DNA from 3 places in the Clostridium cochlearium genome. Region 3 is predicted to be linked to each of the others. Evidence: riboswitches for the same ligand, from Rfam matches in the RefSeq annotation. Region 3 holds a riboswitch; each other region holds the start of a gene.
What was found. Region 3 has a riboswitch for S-adenosylmethionine ahead of metK (methionine adenosyltransferase). Riboswitches for the same ligand answer to the same signal wherever they lie in the genome.
Positions count from the first base shown of each region.

Region 1: linked by a shared signal. The riboswitch ahead of CKV72_RS10760 (Na+/H+ antiporter NhaC family protein) and the one ahead of metK (methionine adenosyltransferase) in region 3 are both predicted to bind S-adenosylmethionine.
Region 2: linked by a shared signal. The riboswitch ahead of CKV72_RS05655 (methionine ABC transporter ATP-binding protein) and the one ahead of metK (methionine adenosyltransferase) in region 3 are both predicted to bind S-adenosylmethionine.

Region 1 is NZ_LT906477.1:2,196,995-2,203,445, reverse strand. It holds gene CKV72_RS10765 (FAD-dependent oxidoreductase) at 1-1,221, opposite strand, end outside; SAM riboswitch class I at 1,385-1,487, shown strand; gene CKV72_RS10760 (Na+/H+ antiporter NhaC family protein) at 1,560-2,879, shown strand; gene CKV72_RS10755 (COG2426 family protein) at 2,934-3,389, shown strand; gene CKV72_RS10750 (DUF6514 family protein) at 3,622-3,975, shown strand; gene acpS (holo-ACP synthase) at 4,033-4,416, shown strand; gene CKV72_RS10740 (NAD(P)H-hydrate dehydratase) at 4,413-5,906, shown strand; gene CKV72_RS10735 (germination lipoprotein GerS-related protein) at 5,998-6,451, shown strand, end outside.
Region 2 is NZ_LT906477.1:1,164,943-1,171,393, reverse strand. It holds gene CKV72_RS05670 (ABC transporter permease subunit) at 1-744, opposite strand, end outside; gene CKV72_RS05665 (ABC transporter ATP-binding protein) at 745-1,656, opposite strand; gene pssA (CDP-diacylglycerol--serine O-phosphatidyltransferase) at 1,914-2,432, shown strand; SAM riboswitch class I at 2,498-2,607, shown strand; gene CKV72_RS05655 (methionine ABC transporter ATP-binding protein) at 2,678-3,637, shown strand; gene CKV72_RS05650 (methionine ABC transporter permease) at 3,634-4,275, shown strand; gene CKV72_RS05645 (MetQ/NlpA family ABC transporter substrate-binding protein) at 4,289-5,101, shown strand; gene CKV72_RS05640 (pyruvate kinase alpha/beta domain-containing protein) at 5,193-5,732, shown strand; gene mgtE (magnesium transporter) at 5,952-6,451, shown strand, end outside.
Region 3 is NZ_LT906477.1:169,372-175,822, forward strand. It holds gene CKV72_RS00830 (M23 family metallopeptidase) at 1-701, shown strand, start outside; gene spoIIID (sporulation transcriptional regulator SpoIIID) at 800-1,054, shown strand; gene mreB (rod shape-determining protein) at 1,138-2,169, shown strand; gene yyaC (spore protease YyaC) at 2,189-2,746, opposite strand; gene CKV72_RS00850 (tRNA 2-thiocytidine biosynthesis TtcA family protein) at 2,808-3,524, opposite strand; tRNA gene CKV72_RS00855 (tRNA-Thr) at 3,762-3,837, shown strand; tRNA gene CKV72_RS00860 (tRNA-Tyr) at 3,843-3,928, shown strand; tRNA gene CKV72_RS00865 (tRNA-Thr) at 3,945-4,020, shown strand; tRNA gene CKV72_RS00870 (tRNA-Tyr) at 4,026-4,111, shown strand; SAM riboswitch class I at 4,221-4,324, shown strand; gene metK (methionine adenosyltransferase) at 4,407-5,582, shown strand; gene recD2 (SF1B family DNA helicase RecD2) at 5,806-6,451, shown strand, end outside.

The DNA of each region.
Region 1 (6,451 bases), 410 kb from region 3:
AGTAGCACCAACTAGTATGTCTTTTTCAAAAAATAATTTTTTATATGTGTTATTTTGAGGATTTTCATAGGTTATACTAACCATATTATCAGAACAATTACCACAAGCAAACATCTTAGTGTTCATAGCTCTGAAAATAACAGCAGAAACAAAGTCTTTAAATGTTAAGTTATCTCCAGCAGCATTAGCGCCAGCAACTTTACCCATTTGAACTGCAGCAGGCCAGTTCCCATAATTTCTACCATTAAATTCAGCTATATCACCGCAAGCGTAAATATCGTTGATATTTGTTTCCATTTTTTCATTTACTATTACAGCGTTATTAGTTGATAACCCGCAGTTTTCTGCTAATTCTTTATTAGCTCTTATGCCAACTGAAAATATAACCATATCAGTTTTTATTTCTTTACCGCTTTTTAATTTAATAGATTTTACAGAAGCATCTCCTAAAATTTCAACAAGAGAATCATCTAGAATCATATTCACATTAGATTTTTCAATAGATTTTTGAAAAATTTTACTGGCCTTTTCATCTAGCTGACGTGGAAGCAATCTGTTAAAGAACTCCACAACGGAAACATCTAGACCTATGTTTTTTAATTCCCAAGCAGCTTCTAGTCCTAGTAATCCCCCACCAATGACGGTAGCATGTTTAGCTTTTTTAGCATAGTTTTTAATATTTTCAGCATCTTTTAGATTTCTTAATGTAAATACTCCATCGTTATTTGTACCTTTAATAGGTGGAATAAAATTATGTCCACCGTTGGCTAATATTAATTTATCATAGTTTAATATTTTGCTATTAGATAATATTACTTTTTTATCAATAGGATTAATATCAGTAACAGCAGTATTCAAAATGAGATTTATATTTTTTTCTTTAAACCAATTTTCCTTAGATAAATAAAAGTTAGATGGCAAATTTTCTTTGCTTAAGTATTCTGATAGTAGTGGCCTGTAATAACTATTTGTATTTTCTTTAGATATTATAGTGATATTACAGTTCTCATTTCTATTTCTTATGGAATCTGCAGCATAAAATCCAGCTGCACCATTTCCTATAATTACAAAATTTAATTTTGAATCATCTGCAAAATTGTTTGAACTTACTATCACTTCTTCAAAGTCATCAGAAGATGCACCGCATACAGGACAAGGATTAGGTGGTGTATCGCCATCAAATATAACACCACAAACTAAGCATTTCCATTTTTTATACATAACAACACCTCGAATATGAAAAAAGTTATTAGTTAATGATAATTATATATTAATAATATGTGTATATCAATGTATATTGTTAATATATAAATAATTAAACAATAATTATATATTGCTTGTACAGCTATAATGTGATAAAATGAATTTTGAATTTAATAATGGATTCTTATCAAGAGAGGTGGAGGGACTGGCCCTATGAAACCCGGCAACCAAAAATAATTATTTTAAGGTGCCAATTCCAGCAGGTAAAACCTGATAGATAAGAGATGGAGAAATGTAAACTTCTTGCTTTTATCTGCAAGAAGTTTTTTTATAATTAAAGTTGGGAGGATTTATATATGAAAAATAAATTACAAGGTAACGCCATTGCTTTGTTACCGTTACTTATATTTATAGCATTATATGCAGGCATGGCAATAATTTCTAAGGACTTCTATTCTATATCCGTAATAGTACCATTTTTGATTTCAGCTATTGTAGCTATAGGAATGAATAGAAAAGAATCTTTAAATAAAAAAATAGAAATATTTTGCAAAGGTGCAGGCAATAGTGAAATAATTTTAATGTGTGTAATATTTATTTTAGCAGGAGCTTTTGCAGAGGTAGCTAAAGACATGGGAGCGGTGGAGTCAACTGTAAATCTAGGATTAAATATTTTACCTAGCAATATATTGATAGCTGGTGTATTTATAATATCTTGTTTTATAGCCTTATCTATAGGAACATCAGTGGGAACCATTGTCGCACTTTCACCAATGGCAGTAGGCATTGCAGAAAAGATAAATATACCTGTAGCTTTAGTAATTGGAGCAGTTGTAGGTGGAGCTATGTTTGGAGATAATCTTTCTATGATATCAGACACAACTATAGCAGCTACAAGAACTCAAGGATGTGAACTTAAAGATAAATTCAAAGCTAATTTTTTTATAGTTTTGCCAGCAGCTATAATAACAACAATTATTTTCGCGTTAGTTACATTAGGAACTCATGGTGTATTAAAAGAAACCTATGACTACAATATAATTAAAGTATTGCCATATTTATTAGTGTTAATTTCGGCACTATTAGGGGTAAACGTATTATTAATATTAGTAGCAGGATTATTTCTTTCTTCTATGATAGGCTTAGTTTATGGAGCATTTGATGTAGTAGGGTTATGCAAATCTATATCAAATGGAATTAGTGGAATGTCAGAATTAATTATAGTTTCGCTAATTATAGCAGGGATTGTAGAAATTATAAAATTTAATGGAGGAATAGAATTTTTATTAAATTTTATAAAAGGAAAGATTAAAAGTAGAAAAGGTGCAGAATTTAGCATAGCGTTATTAGTTACTTTAGTAGATATATGTACTGCTAATAATACTATAGCTATTGTAACAGCAGGACCGTTAGCAAAAGACATATCAAAAGAATATAATATAGAACCTCAAAAATCAGCTAGTTTACTTGATACATTTTCTTGTTTTTCTCAGGGTGTTATACCTTATGGTGCGCAACTTTTAGCAGCTTCTACTCTAGCTAATATATCACCATTTGCCATTATGAAATATTTATATTATCCTTATTTAATGGTTATATTTGCTTTATTGTCAATAATATTAGGATTACCTAGATTTAAAACTGTAGATAAAGCTAGTACTGTAAAAAGCTATTGATTATAATATAGGTTAGAGTATAATAAAAAATAAAACAAATGAAGGAGAAAATCAATGGAGTTATTAACAGTATTTTTAATGTCAGCGGTACCCATAGTAGAACAGAGAGGTGCTATACCTATGGGTATATTTGCTTATAATATGAATCCAATATTAGTGCTTATAGTAAGTTTCATAGGCAGTCTTTTACCGGTACCTTTTATATTATTGCTTTTTAATAGCATATTTAAATGGATGAAGAAATATAAAATATTTGAACCCTTAAATAATATTATTGAAAATAAAATTCAAAAAAACACCGGAAAATTAGAAAAGTATAAAGAAATTGGATTAATTATATTTGTTGGAATTCCATTACCGACAACAGGGTTATGGACAGGCAGTGCTGTAGCAGCTTTTATGGGATTGGATTTTAAAAAGTCATTTTTTTGTGCTATGATAGGGGGATTAATTTCTGCCATTGTAATTACAGCTGCATGTATAGTTTTTCCCGCATTTATTCCACATTAGGAATAATCTTTATATAACTTTTAACAAAGAAATTTTTAATTCGACAGTGAAATTGTAATTAAATACAAGTTATTTCCACAAGTAGTAAATACCATTAGCCTTTATAAAGTTTTTAAGTATTTCATGTCATAATATAAATATAAAATAAAAAGAATGATTATCATGAAGTGACAAGTTTTTTTAGAGTATAGTGTTAATATGATATTAAAGTTAGGATTTAGGGGGGTATAATATGGTAGTTGTGGAAGATTTAAAAAAGGTTTATAAAGAAGGTGAATTAGAGCACAATTACTTTTACAGAATGACAAAAGGCAATATATATTTAAGTGGCTATAAGAATCCTATAGAATTGCAATCATATGGCATAGAAATCGAAAGACAAGATATAATTAAAGGTAGTATAATAAATATAGAAAGAGATTATGTTAAAAATATAAGTTGTCAAAGATATAAGGTACATAAATTGTTAAAATTATTATACGACAATTTTGTATCACCAATCCATTTAATAGATATAATAGGAGAGTATATAGATAACTATATAGAAGACTTTGACAACGAATTAAAAGAAATTGCTATGAATTAAAAGAGGTGAGAACCTCTTTTTTATTTACATATTTAGATACTGGAAGAGGTGTAATAAGTGATAATAGGTATAGGAGTAGATATTATAGAGATAAATAGAGTTAAAAATGCCATAAAAAGAAATGAAAAATTTATAGAAAAAATATTTAGCGAAGAAGAAATTAAATATTTAAAGAAAAAAGATTTTAAATATGAATCTATAGCAGGAAAATTTGCAGCAAAAGAAGCAATAGTAAAAGCTTTAGGAACTGGATTTAGGAATATGAAAATAAAAGATATAGAAATTACAAATAACGAACTAGGAAAACCTTTAGTAGAATTAAAGGGAGGAGCATTGGAAATAATTAAAGATTATAAAAATATTAGAATTCATTTAAGTATATCTCATAGTAGAGATAATGCCATAGCTTATTCAATAATAGAGGGGGAAAGTGTAAGATGATAATAGGAGATTCACTTACAACAAAAAAAATAGATAAATATTCTATAAATAATCTTGGCATACCTGGAATTGTTTTGATGGAGAACGCTGCAGTAAAGATACTAAATCATTTAGATTTAAATAAAAATGAATCTTTCCTTATTGTAGCTGGAAAAGGAAATAATGGAGGAGATGCTTTTGCACTAGCAAGACATTTATTAACTTATGGGAAAAAAATAGAAGTGTTTTTAGTAGGCGGAGAAAAAGGATTGAGTAAAGACTGTTATATGAATTATAATATTTTGAAAAATTTAGATGTAAACATAAATTTAATTGAAACTATGGATGATATAGAAGAATTAAGAAGTAGTATAAAAAAAAGTGATATGGTTATAGAAGGTATATTTGGTACAGGACTTACAAGAAAAGTTGAAGGAATTTATGATAGTGTTATATCAATAATAAACGAAAATAGTGATTATACAGTATCTATAGATGTGCCATCAGGATTAAATTGTAATACTGGTGAAGTATTGGGAAACTGTATAATTGCTAGAAAAACTATAACTCTAATGACTTATAAAAGAGGTTTTTTAAATTATAATGCAGATAACTATATTGGAGAAATAATTGTAGAAAATATAGGGGTACCGTATAATTCAGTAAAAAATATGTCTAATAATGAATTTATTCTACAAGAAGAATATGTAAGAAAAAATTTAAAAATAAGAAATAAATATGGACATAAAGGTGATTATGGAAGAGCTTTAGTAGTTGCAGGTTCTCAAGGATTTACTGGAGCAGCTTATTTATGTACAGAAGCTACAGTAAAAAGTGGAGCTGGTCTTGTAACCTTAGCTACGCATGAGAATATTGGACATATATTAAGTTGCAAATTAAATGAAGCTATGACATCATCTGTAGAGGATAAAATTAGATTTTATGAATTACTTAAAAATAGTAATAGTGTAGCTATAGGACCAGGGTTAGGTAATAATGATGATACATTACAGTTATTAAAAGAGGTAATAGAAAGAAGTAATTGTCCAATAGTTATAGATGCAGATGGAATAAATTGTTTAAAGGGTAATTTACAGTTAATAAAAAATACTAAAAATCCTATAATATTAACACCTCATCCAGGAGAAATGTCTAGATTAACAGGAATGTCTATTAAAGATATAAATAAAAACAGAATTGATATTGCCAAAGGTTTTGCAAGGGAAAATCAAGTGATTATACTATTAAAGGGCTATAATACAGTAATAACAGATGGATATAAAACTTTTGTTAATTCAACTGGAAATAGTGCTATGGCATCAGGGGGAATGGGGGATATATTAACAGGAATAATAGCATCCTTTTTAGCCCAAGGTTATAACCCATTAGAATCAGCTTCAATAGCAGCTTTTTTGCATGGCTATTGTGGAGATAAACTTTCTCAAAATATGCACAGTGTAAGTGCTAGTGAAGTGCTAAGAATATTCCCTTATGTAATGAAAAACTTTTAAGTCAATTAATAAAAATTAATATATAAGAATATTAATAAGATAATAGTAATAATATTAATAGTGATTAACAATTATCATCTTGGAGGAATTTATGAGAAAATCATTAATAATATTTACTATTATCTTTTTTTATTCTACATCTTTTTTTTATGGCTGTAATATAAAAAAATATAATAGTGAAGATAGCTTGGATGTTATAAGAAATCTTAAAAGTTATAGTTGTGATTGTATTATAAAATTTAAAAATGAAAATGGTTTAATAGAGTATAATTTAAAACAACACTATAAAAAAGGTGTTGGAACTATTATAGAATTAGATAAAGATAGGATTTTTTTGTATAAAAATGATAAAATATATGTGAAAGATTTAAAAAATAAGTCAAAATATAAATTAGAAAAGGATTTTGATGAAGTTTTTAAATTAAGTATATTAGGTGATTTTATAGGTTTGATGTATACAAATGAAGATATTAATATAAATGAAAAAACAATAAGTGGAATAGATTATGATGTAGTATCTTTATTTATTCCTGGAGTAAATAGAA
Region 2 (6,451 bases), 1.0 Mb from region 3:
AGGGTAATTAGCATTGCCAAAGCCGAATATATGTCCAATGGCTAAAAAGAATATAAATTCTATTAAATATATAAAAGCTAAGGAACACATAGTAGATGTTAAAAACTTAGACAATAATATTTTACCCCGAGATACAGGCTGAACCATTAAAAGTTTTAAAGTAGGTGGAGTAAATTCACCAGATACAATATCCGAGGAAAATAATACTATAGCAATAGCTAATAAAAAATATCCTAAAACATCATTTATAATTAATTCTATGAATTTAAAAGAATTGAATTCCATTTCCATAGGAGGCATATTCTTTTCCAATAGAATATTTAGCTTTTCTATTTCTTTTCTTTCCCTAAGTTTTTCTACATTACTAAGACTATCTTCGTTTATTATTTTCTTTTTACTTTCAATGGATTCTTTTGCAGTAATTCTCCAATAATCTTCCTTTACATCAGAAGCAATGATTTTTTCTAACTTTGCTATATCTTTATCTATGTATATTAAAGCTTTATCTATATCCTTAATATATGGTTTTTCTTTATTAAGATTTTTTTCTTTAACTAAATTTTGTTTGTGTTCCTTTAAATATTCTAATCTAGCTTCTGGAGTATTTTGTTTTTTAAATTGTTCGCTTGATTTATGCTCGGATACAGCTATAAGGGATAACAAAAGTATAAAAGCTATCATAAAAAATATACTCTTTTTTTTATATATCAACTTTACAAATTCATTTTTTATTAAAGAAAGCATCTATAATTGTCCTCCTTCCATAAGCTCCATATATCTTTCTTCTAATACTTTATGTTCCTTATAAAATTCTTTTATATCAACATTGACTTCAACTAACTCTTTAATAACTCTATGAGAAGAATTTTTATCTATTTCTATATATATTTTATTATCAATAACCTTGTAGTGATGAATTAAATCTATATTGGGTAATAGAGTTTTAGCTAAATTTATGTCTTTAGGAATAAGTATGAAAGTTTCTTTTTCTACTATATAATCTATATTGTCAATGCTTTCAATGCATTGTAAAATACCTTTATTTATAAAAGCTACCTTTGAGCAAATTTGTTCAACTTCACTTAGTATATGAGAGGATATAAAAACAGAGGTTTTATATTTCTTTGTAACAGTTCTAATTATGTCCCTAAATTGTAAAATCCCATTTGGATCTAGTCCATTAGTAGGTTCATCTAAAATAAGCAATTTAGGATTTGAAAGCAGAGAGGCAGCAAGGCCTAGTCTTTGTTTCATACCTAAGGAATATTTTTTTACCTTTTGATTAATCTTATTTTCTAAGTTTACTAAATGAATAATTTCTTCTAATTTAGCTTTTGAAATTTTTCTTATTCTACATATTTGCATAAGATTTTCCCTACCAGAAAGGTAATTATATAATTCAGGGTTTTCTATAACAGCACCTACATAGGATAGGGCCTTTTCTCTTTCTTTTTTTAGATCATGTCCCATTATTTTAATTTTTCCTTCATTTGGATGAATAAGTCCTGTTAACATTCTTATGGTAGTAGTTTTTCCAGCACCATTAGGACCTAAAAAGCCAAAAATTTCTCCTTCTTTTATATTAAAAGAAATACTTCTTATTATAGGTCTACCTCCTATGTGTTTAGATATATTATCAACTTCTAATACATTCAATCAAATAACCTCCTAGCTGTTCATTAAGCATGCATAAGTCTTATTGTATTAAAATTCTAGCATATAAATAGAAATAAAAATCATAACAATTCCTTAATTTTATCTTAAAGGGGAAACTTTATTATATAATATACAATAATTAAAGTAAATTTAAGATTTTCATAAGAAAAAGTAATTAATAAACTGTTATTATATAATTAAAGAAATAATAAAATATAATTTATCTAAGAAGCAATAAAAATAAAGGAGAGAAGAATATGGAAAAGATAAAAAATACTATACCTAATTTATTTACCTTTGGCAATCTTATATTTGGTACCATGTCTCTAATTATGACTTTTGATGAAAGATATTCTATAGCAGGAATGTTTATTATAATAGCAGCATTATTGGATAGATATGATGGAAGAATAGCTAGAAGGCTAAATGTATCTAGTGAACTTGGAAAAGAATTAGATTCTTTGGCAGATTTAATTTCTTTTGGAGTTGCTCCTTCTGTGTTAATATACAGCATGTATAATTTTTCAGATAAAGGCCTTTTAGGATACTTTTTACTTTTAATTTTTCCGGTGGCAGGAGCTTATAGGCTTGCAAGATATAATATAGCAAGTTTTGATGGCGTTTTTTCTGGTATACCAATAACAATAGCAGGAATACTTTTAGTAATTTATTCACTAGGATCACCTTTTATAATTTATAATCAATTAATGACTTATTTAGTAATTATATTATTATCTTATCTAATGGTAAGTAAAGTAGAATTTAAAAAAGTGTAAATTTTTCTTGACAATACTTCAAACAAGCACTATAATCTAATACAAGATAAAAAACGAATAATAAAAGCTTATTAAGAGCGGTGGAGGGACTGGCCCTGTGAAGCCCGGCAACCTGTATATGTATTTTACATATTATAAGGTGCTAAATCCTGCGGTGTCAACCGAGAGATGAGGATTTGAAGGTAAAAACCTGAGGATTTCCTCAGGTTTTATTTATATTAAAATTTGCTAGGAGGGAATGACAAATGATCCAAATAAAAGATGTAGGCAAGCAATTTGGAAATATTAAAGTATTAAAAAATATAAGCCTAGATATAAAAGAAGGAGAAATATTTGGAATAATAGGAAGAAGTGGAGCTGGTAAATCTACTTTATTGAGATGTTTAAATGGGCTTGAAAATTATGATGAAGGAAGCATAACAGTAATGGGAAAGGAAGTTAAAAATCTTAATGATTTAGAACTTAGAAAACTTAGAAAAGATATGGGCATGATTTTTCAAAGTTTTAATATTATGAATTCTAAAAATGTTTATGATAATATAGCTCTACCTCTTCAAATATGGAAAAAGGATAAAAAATACATAGATGAAAAAGTAAAAGAGCTATTAAAATTGGTTGGACTAGAAAATAAAGCTAAAAGTTTTCCAAGGGAATTAAGTGGAGGGCAAAAACAAAGGGTTGCTATAGCCAGAGCTTTAACTATGGAGCCTAAAGTATTACTTTGTGATGAAGCCACTTCAGCTTTGGATCCAGAAACTACAAAATCTATATTAAAACTTATACAAAAAATAAATGAGCAATTAAAAATAACTGTAGTGGTAGTAACACATCAAATGGAGGTTATAAGAGAAATTTGTAATAGAATAGCATTAATAGATGGCGGAGAAGTAAGTGCTTATGGAGAAGTAAAAGATCTATTTTTAAGACCAGAAGGAGAACTTAAAAAGATAATAGAAGAAGAGGAACTATTACCAGATGAAGGGGTTAATATAAAATTATTTTTCCCATCTAATGTAAGTGAACAATCTGTTATAACATCTATGGCAAGAGAGCTAAATATAGATTTTTCTATAGTTTGGGGTAAATTAGAAAGTTTTAGACAAGAGGTTTTAGGAAGTTTAATTATAAATATAGAAGAAAATAAAAAAGAAGCTATTTGTGAATATCTAAGTAAAAAATCTATACCTTGGGAGGTGATTAAATGATTTCTGAAATACTAATTAAAGCTTTAAATGATACTGTGTACATGGTTTTCTTCTCAACTTTATTTGCAGTAATATTAGGATCTATTTTAGCCATAATACTTATAGTTACAGATGAAAAGGGATTAAAGCCTAATAAAATTATTTATAGCATATTGGATTTTATAATAAATATTTTAAGATCTTTTCCTTTTATAATACTTATGGTTGCAATTATACCTATTACAAAAGTTATAGTGGGTAAAAGCATTGGCAGGGAAGCAGCTATTGTTCCATTAACTATTGCAGCAGCACCTTTTGTTGCAAGGATTATTGAAACTTCCCTAAAAGAGGTGGATCCAGGTCTTATTGAAGCTGCTAAATCCTTTGGTGCTACAACATCACAAATATTATTTAAAGTTATGATAAAAGAAGCTTTTCCATCTATAGTTAGAGGAATAATATTAACTATTATAAACCTAATTGGTTACACTGCTATGGCAGGAGCTGTAGGTGGTGGAGGACTTGGAGCTGTTGCTATACAGTATGGTTATAACATGTTTAAGGTAGATATAATGGTTTATACAGTTATAATTCTTATAGTAATTGTTCAAATAATACAAGGTTTAGGAAATATTTTATATAATAAATTAATTAAATAAGGGGGCTATAAAAATGAAAAAAGTAGCAATTTTATTATCAACAATTATACTATCCATAGGACTTTTAGGATGTGGAGGAGAAAAAAAGGAGGCACAAGATACTAAAAGCGATAAGAAGAAAATAGTGGTAGGAGCATCACCAACTCCCCATGCAGAAATATTAGAAGTAGCAAAAGAGGAGCTAAAAAAGGAAGGATATGAATTAGAAATACAACCTTTTACTGATTATCAAATTCCAAATAGAGCCTTAGAAGAAAAGCAATTAGATGCAAACTATTTTCAACATATTCCATTTTTAGAAGAAACAATTAAGGCAAAAGGATATAAATTAACTTATGTTGCCAAAGTTCACATAGAACCAATGGGATTGTATTCAAAAAAGATTAAGAAGATTGAAGATTTAAAAGATGGAGCAGAAATAGCTATACCAAATGACCCATCCAATGGAGGAAGAGCATTAAAAGTTTTAGAAAATGCAGGTATAATAAAATTAAAAGATGGAGAACTTGTAACAAAATTAGATATTACAGAAAACAAGAAAAATATAAAAATTACAGAAGTTGATGCAGCACAACTTCCTAGAGTTTTAGATGACGTAGATGCATCAGTTATAAATACAAACTATGCAATTGAAGCCTCATTAAATCCTCTTAAAGATGCTATAGTAATTGAATCAAAAGATTCTCCTTATGTAAATATATTAGCAATTAGAGAAGAGGACAAGGATAAGGACTATATAAAGGCTTTATCAAAGGTTTTAACTTCAGAAAAAGTTAAAAAATTTATAGAAGAAAAATATAATGGAAACATTATTCCAGCATTTTAGCTAAAATTAGGAAACAACTCTTTTTACAAGAGTTGTTTTTTGTTGTATCATAGTAGTATAAATGAGTATAATATATAGAGGAGGAGTTTTTATGTATTTTAAAAACCCGGGCATAGAAAACACAGAAAAAACTATAGAGCTGGCAATTAAAACTGCGAAAGAAAGGTCTATAAAACATATAGTAGTAGCATCAACCAAAGGATATACTGCAAGATTATTAAAGGATTCTGGATTAGATGTAACGGTTATTACTCATGTATATGGTTTTAAAGAACCAGGAAAACAAGAAATGCCACAAAATATAATAGAGGAATTAAAAGGTTATGGTTTTAAGGTGTATGCTGGAACTCACGTATTATCTGGAGCAGAAAGAGCTATATCTGGTAAATTTAGCGGAGTAAATCCAGTGGAAATAATAGCACATTCTCTTAGAATGCTAGGGCAAGGTGTTAAAGTTTCAGTAGAAATATCCACTATGGCTCTAGATACTGGCTTAATTCCTTATGGAGAAGATATAATAGCTATAGGAGGAAGTAAGGAAGGAGCAGATACTGCTGTTATAATAAGACCTGCTCATGCCAGTAAAATATTTAATACAAAAATTAAAGAAATAATATGTAAACCTTTATAATAAGTTGATATATATGCCATAATGTGATAAAATTTTTTTGAAGCTACAGTAAAACTTAGATTCCATAATATAGGGGAAAACTAAGTTTTATTTTTTGTTATGAATTAAACTGATAGGAAGAAAGAAGGTGGTAGTTATGGAAGATGAGCCAGGGCCTATTAGATCTAAATATATAAACCATAACTATAAAGGTTTGGTGATGCTTAGGAGTTGATAAAAATGAAAACAGAATTTGAAGAAATAATATCTCTTATTCGTGAGAAAAAGTTTCATAATGCAAGAGAAAAAATTTTAGAATTAAATCCTGTGCATATATCAGATATTATTGAATGTCTTGATATATCAGAAGCTATTTTAGTTTTTAGAATGCTTCCAAAGGATATGGCAGTGGATGTTTTCAATTATTTGGAAACGGACTTTCAAACAAATATTATAACTGGTATTACTGATAAAGAAATAAAGCACATAATAGAAGAAATTTATTTTGACGATATGATTGACCTTTTAGAAGAAATGCCAGCTAATGTAGTAAAGAAAATTTTAAAATATTCAAATGTAGAAGAAAGAAAGCTTATAAATGAATTTTTAAACTATCCAGAGGACTCAGCAGGAAGTTTAATGACTATAGAATATGTAGACTTAAAAAAGGATATGACAGTAAGAGAAGCATTGCAACACATAAAGGATACAGGAGTTAACAAAGAAACTATTTATACATG
Region 3 (6,451 bases):
TTTCAAGTAAATTTCGTATAAAGAAGGAGGGATTCTATCTAGTTCTATTTATATGTCTATGTTTAATAGGATCAGCAGCTTACATATCTTCAAAAAACAATAAAGAAGCAAAAAGATTAGCTGTTAAAGAAGAAAATAAAATTCAAGAATCAAATGAAAATAAAGAACAAGAAACTGTAGAAACTAGAGAGCCAAGTGTAGAATATGATAATGCTTTACAAGTTAAAGAAGAAGATAAAAAGGTTGAAGAAAAAACTGAAAAAGTAGCTCAAGTGTCAGCTAAAACAGACAACAAATTTGTCAAACCAGTAGAAGGAACTATAGCTAGGGATTATTCAGAAGAACCTGTTTATTGGAAATCTACAAATAGTTATAGACCTAATTTTGGAATAGATATTAAATGTGAACTAGGAAAACCTGTTGTTGCTGTATTAGATGGGAAAATAGAAGATATAAAGAAAGATACAGTAGATGGTGTTCAAGTTACTATTAATCATCAAAACGGGTTGAAAACAATTTACGCTAATTTAGATGAGAAATTAGATGTAAAAGTAGGAGATGAAGTTAAAAAAGGAAGTAATTTAGGAAAAGTAGGGAAAACAACATTAAGAGCAGCTTATGAAAATTATGGAGAACATCTTCATTTTTCTGTAACTAAGGATGGAGATTATGTAAATCCAAATAAGTATATAAAATATTAAATAAAATAAAGCCATTTTCCACATAACTGAGTGGAAAATGGCATTATAAAAATAATTTAGTTACTAAATATATTTATAAATAGTAAGGAGGTAGTAATTTGAAGGATTACATTGAAGAAAGAGTTTTAGAAGTCGCTAATTATATAATAAGTTCTAAAGCTACTATAAGAAAAACGGCCAAAGTCTTCGGTGTAAGCAAAAGTACAATTCATAAAGATATGACAGAAAGATTGCCTAAAATAAATCCTCAAATTGCAAAAGAAGCTAAAAATATATTGGAATTTAATAAGGCAGAAAGACATATAAGAGGTGGAAAAGCTACAAAATTGAAGTATAAAGCTATTGAAGGTTAAAAACATTCCTATTATAATTGATATTAGGTAGTATCAAAATTTACCAAAGAAGAATAAGGAAAGAGCAGGTGTGAAAAATAGGGATGTTTTTTAATGTAGGAACAGATATGGGAATAGATCTTGGAACAGCCACTGTACTAGTTTATATTAAAGGAAAAGGTGTAGTATTGAATGATCCATCAGTAGTAGCCATTGATAAAAGTAAAGATAAGCTTTTAGCAGTAGGAGAAGAAGCAAGGCAAATGATTGGTAGAACTCCTGGCAATATTGTTGCATTAAAACCCCTTAGGGAAGGAGTTATTTCTGATTACGATTTGACAGAAAAGATGTTGAAACATTTTATTACTAAAGCTTGTGGTAAAAAGAAAATGGTTTCACCAAGAGTAGTAGTATGTATACCTTGTGAGTCTACGGAAGTTGAGAAAAGAGCAGTTATAGATGCAGCAAGGAATGCAGGTGCTAAAAAGGTTTTTTTAATAGAAGAACCTCTAGCTGCGGCAATAGGTGCTGGTGTTGATATAACTAAAGCTAGTGGTAATATGATAATTGATATAGGAGGAGGGACAACCGATATAGCGGTTATATCACTAGGAGGAATAGTTGCAAGATCAACAATAAGTATAGCCGGTGATAGCTTCGATGAAGCTATAATAAAATACATACGAAAGAAGCATAATCTTATGATAGGAGAAAGGACTGCAGAGGATTTAAAGATAAATATAGGATCTGTTTATGATGTTGGTGAAGAAAATTTTATGGATATAAAAGGTAGAGATTTAATATCAGGGTTACCTAAGAATATAACTGTATCGTCATCAGAGATGAGAGATGCTTTAATAGAGCCTATAAATACTATAGCTGAAAGTACCCATGCTATCTTAGAAAAAACCCCACCAGAATTAGCGGCAGATATATCTGATAAAGGTATAGTAATGACCGGAGGTGGAGCATTATTAAATGGTTTAGATAAGTTAATATCAGAAGTAACCCATGTACCAGTATATGTTTCTGAAAATGCAGTTACATGTGTAGCTATTGGTACAGGGAAGATGTTAGAATACTTGGATAAGTTAGATATAACTTTTCAAGGAGATAGTATAGTTTTAATAGACTAAAAATAAAAAAGCAAAGAATTTATATCTTTGCTTTATTTTTATTTGACAAAATGTATTCTTTACAAGATAATTTTAAACCATATATTATGGATTCAGAAATAGATTTGGCCATATTAAGTATAAAATTAAGTCGAATAGAATTATTATTAAATATATTCATTTCAGTGGAATCGATTATTCCAACTACGGAACGATTTCCCACATGAGGAAGTTCCTTACCAACACCTTTTCCAGGATATATTGGATAATTTCGTGATTGTATAAATCCAATATTATTAGGTTCTCCTAAACAAGCATCTATGCCAAGTATACTATGATTAGGGTATAAAGAAGATATTTCTTCCATTTTTATTTTTATATTTAACGCATGGATTGGATTTTCTATTGTTCCAAAGACAGGCAGAGGAAAATCTTTTGTTTTTAAAATTGTACCAGTTATAGGACCAAGAGAATCTCCTATGCATTTATCTGTTCCTATACACACTATTATAGTTTTTTCATTTAAAAAGTTTATTAAACTATTTCCTATTATTTTATAAGCCAAAGGATCATTATAATGGACCATGGTTTTATCCAAAAATTACACCTCCTTCAATAATTTATATGAAGGTGGTGTAATTAATATTATAGCAAATTGTTTAATTTTGTTTATTCCAAATACAAAGTTGATTAGAATTTGTTAAAGCACCTAATAATCTATTATCTAAATCAGGAAAATCTTTTTTTAGAGATTTTATTAAATTTTTTATAGATTCTCTTTTAGTAAAACCATTAGCAGGACAAGGATTTTGTATTATAGGAAAATTATATTTTATTGAAGTATTTTTAATAGATTCTTCATCTATATATACCATAGGTCTAATTACAGTTATATCTTTCCTATCTAAATAAGTTTTTGGAAGAAAGCAACTAATTCTACCTTCATAGAACATAGATAATAAAAGTGTTTCAACAGCATCATTTTTATGATGACCTAATGCTACTTTATTACAACCTAGCTTTTTAGCATTATCATTTAGTATTCCACGTCTTAAATTGGCACAAAGAGAACAAGGATTCTTTTCTTTTCTAATATCAAATACTATTTCCTTTATATTAGAATCTATTATGTGAAAATTTACATCTAAATCTTTACAAAGAGCTTTTAAAGGAGAAAAATCCATATTTGTTCCTGGATCTATAGTAATTGCTATTATGTTAAATTTTTCAGGAGAAAACATTCTATATTTACTTAAAAGATACAGAAGAGCGATACTATCTTTTCCACCAGATAGGCCAATTGCAATATTATCGCCATCTTCTATTAAAGAAAAATCACTTACTGCTTTCCTAAGTTTACTTAAAAGTTGTTTCATATCAATCTTCCTTTTCAAAATTAAAATTTTATCTAAATAGCATTATAATATAAGCAATACATTAAGTGAAGTATAAAAAATAGTACAATTTAAATTATCTACATAGTTAAGAAAGAGATAGTAAGAGAAAAATAGAGATATAATGATTAATATCGATTTATTATACTATAATCACATTTGAATTTTTAACAATATAATTGTATACTTGTTTTTGTCGACAAGTTCGATAGAAAATGTGCTGGCATGGCTCAATTGGCAGAGCAGCTGACTTGTAATCAGCAGGTTGTAGGTTCAAGTCCTATTGCCAGCTCCATATGTGGAGGAGTTCCCGAGTGGCTAAAGGGGGCAGACTGTAAATCTGTTGGCTTTCGCCTTCGATGGTTCGAATCCGTCCTCCTCCACCATAGTTTCTTAAAATGTGCTGGCATGGCTCAATTGGCAGAGCAGCTGACTTGTAATCAGCAGGTTGTAGGTTCAAGTCCTATTGCCAGCTCCATATATGGAGGAGTTCCCGAGTGGCTAAAGGGGGCAGACTGTAAATCTGTTGGCTTTCGCCTTCGATGGTTCGAATCCGTCCTCCTCCACCAAAAAATAACACTAAAATATTAGTGTTATTTTTTTATTATAGCATAATATATAATTGACAGCTAAATATTAATGTGCTAATATTAGTTAGTAATATAATTAGATAAAAAGCTCTTATCGAGAGAGGTGGAGGGAAAGGGCCCAATGAAACCCGGCAACCAATATTTTTTAATATTAAGGTGCCAATTCCTGCAGAAAATTCTGCAAGATAAGAGGGATAGCAAGTAAAAAGCAAGTCTCTTCTTATCAGAAGAGACTTTATTTTTATATAAGAGCTACACAATAGGAGGTAAAAAAATGAGGAAATTATTTACATCTGAATCAGTTACAGAAGGACATCCAGATAAAATTTGTGACCAAATTTCCGATGCAGTACTTGATGCTATACTTGAAAAAGATCCAAATGGTAGAGTTGCTTGTGAAACTAGTGTAACTACAGGAATGGTTTTGGTAGCAGGGGAAATAACTACCAATTGTTATGTAGATATACCTAAAATAGTAAGAAATACAATAGAAAATATAGGATATACTAGAGCTAAATATGGATTTGATTCAGATACCTGTGCGGTATTAACATCTATATCAGAACAATCTCCAGATATAGCTATGGGTGTTAATGAATCTTTAGAATCTAAACAAGGTGGAATAGATAATGAAGATGTTATAGGAGCAGGGGATCAAGGAATGATGTTTGGATATGCAGATAATGAAACTCCAGAATATATGCCAATGGCAATATCTATGGCTCATAAATTATCTAGAAGATTATCCGAAGTAAGAAAAAATGGAACATTACCTTATTTAAGACCAGATGGTAAAACACAGGTTACTGTAGAATATGAAGATGGTAAAGTAGTAAGAATAGATACTATAGTAGTATCTACTCAGCATGGACCAGAAATTACAAGAGAACAAATAGAAAAAGATATTATTGAGCATGTAATATCTAAAGTTGTACCAGCCGAACTTTTAGATGAAAATACTCATTATTATATAAATCCAACAGGAAGATTTGTTGTAGGTGGACCACAAGGTGATGCTGGATTAACTGGAAGAAAAATAATAGTTGATACCTATGGTGGATATGGAAGACATGGTGGTGGAGCATTTTCAGGAAAAGATCCTACAAAGGTGGATAGATCTGCAGCATATGCAGCTAGATGGGTAGCTAAAAATCTTGTAGCAGCTGGAGTAGCAGATAAATTGGAAGTTCAACTAGCTTATGCTATAGGAGTAGCAAAACCTGTTTCTATTTCAGTAGAGACTTTTGGAACAGGCAAAATAAAAGATGAGAAAATTATAGAAATAATTAATAAGGTATTTAATTTAAGACCTTCAGCTATAATAAAGGAGCTAGATTTGAGAAGGCCTATATATAAACAAACAGCAGCCTATGGACATTTTGGAAGAACAGATATAGAACTTCCATGGGAAAATCTAAATAAAGTGGAACAAATAAAAGCCTTAATCTAATATAAAAGCATATAAAAAAACCCTGGTAAATTTTTACTGGGGTTTTTTATTGATGGATAATAGACAATTTAGTGAAACTTTATTTCTTGAATCAGAAAACTTTTAATTTTATTGGGTATAATTAAAAATAAATATTATATAGTTTTATAAATTGTTCATTATTCATTAACCAGAGGCGGTGTATGATATAATATATAAAAATAGTAAAATTAGGGGAGATCTTATGGAAGAAATACAAGGAACCGTTGATTCCATAATATTTAGGAATGATGAAAATGGATATGTTGTCAGTAGAATTAAGGAAGATGCTAATTCTATAACAACTATAGTAGGATGTATACCTTATATATCGGAGGGACAAAATCTTAAATTATATGGAGAATGGGTAATTCATCCTCAATTTGGAAGACAATTTAAAGTTGAAAGTTGTGAAGAAATCATTCCTGATACTAAAAAAGGAATTGAAAGATATTTATCATCAGGTATAATTCCCGGAATAGGGCCTGTAACAGCTAAAAAAATTGTTCAAAAATTTGGATTGAAGACTTTTCATATATTAGAGAATGATATTGAAAGATTAAAGGAAATAGAGGGCATAGGAGATAAAAAAATAGGTATAATTCAAGAGTCTTACGAAGATCAAAAAGAAGTTAGAAATATAATGATGTTTTTTCAAGAGTATGGTATATCTATAAATCATTGTCTCAAGATATATAAGAAATTTAAAAGCGAATCTATTAGAATAGTGAAAGAAAATCCATATATATTAACAGAAACTATTTCAGGAATAGGATTTAAAACAGCGGATAAAATAGCTAAAAATTTAGGAGTTGATATAAATTCTCCTTTTAGAATACAAAGTGGTATAA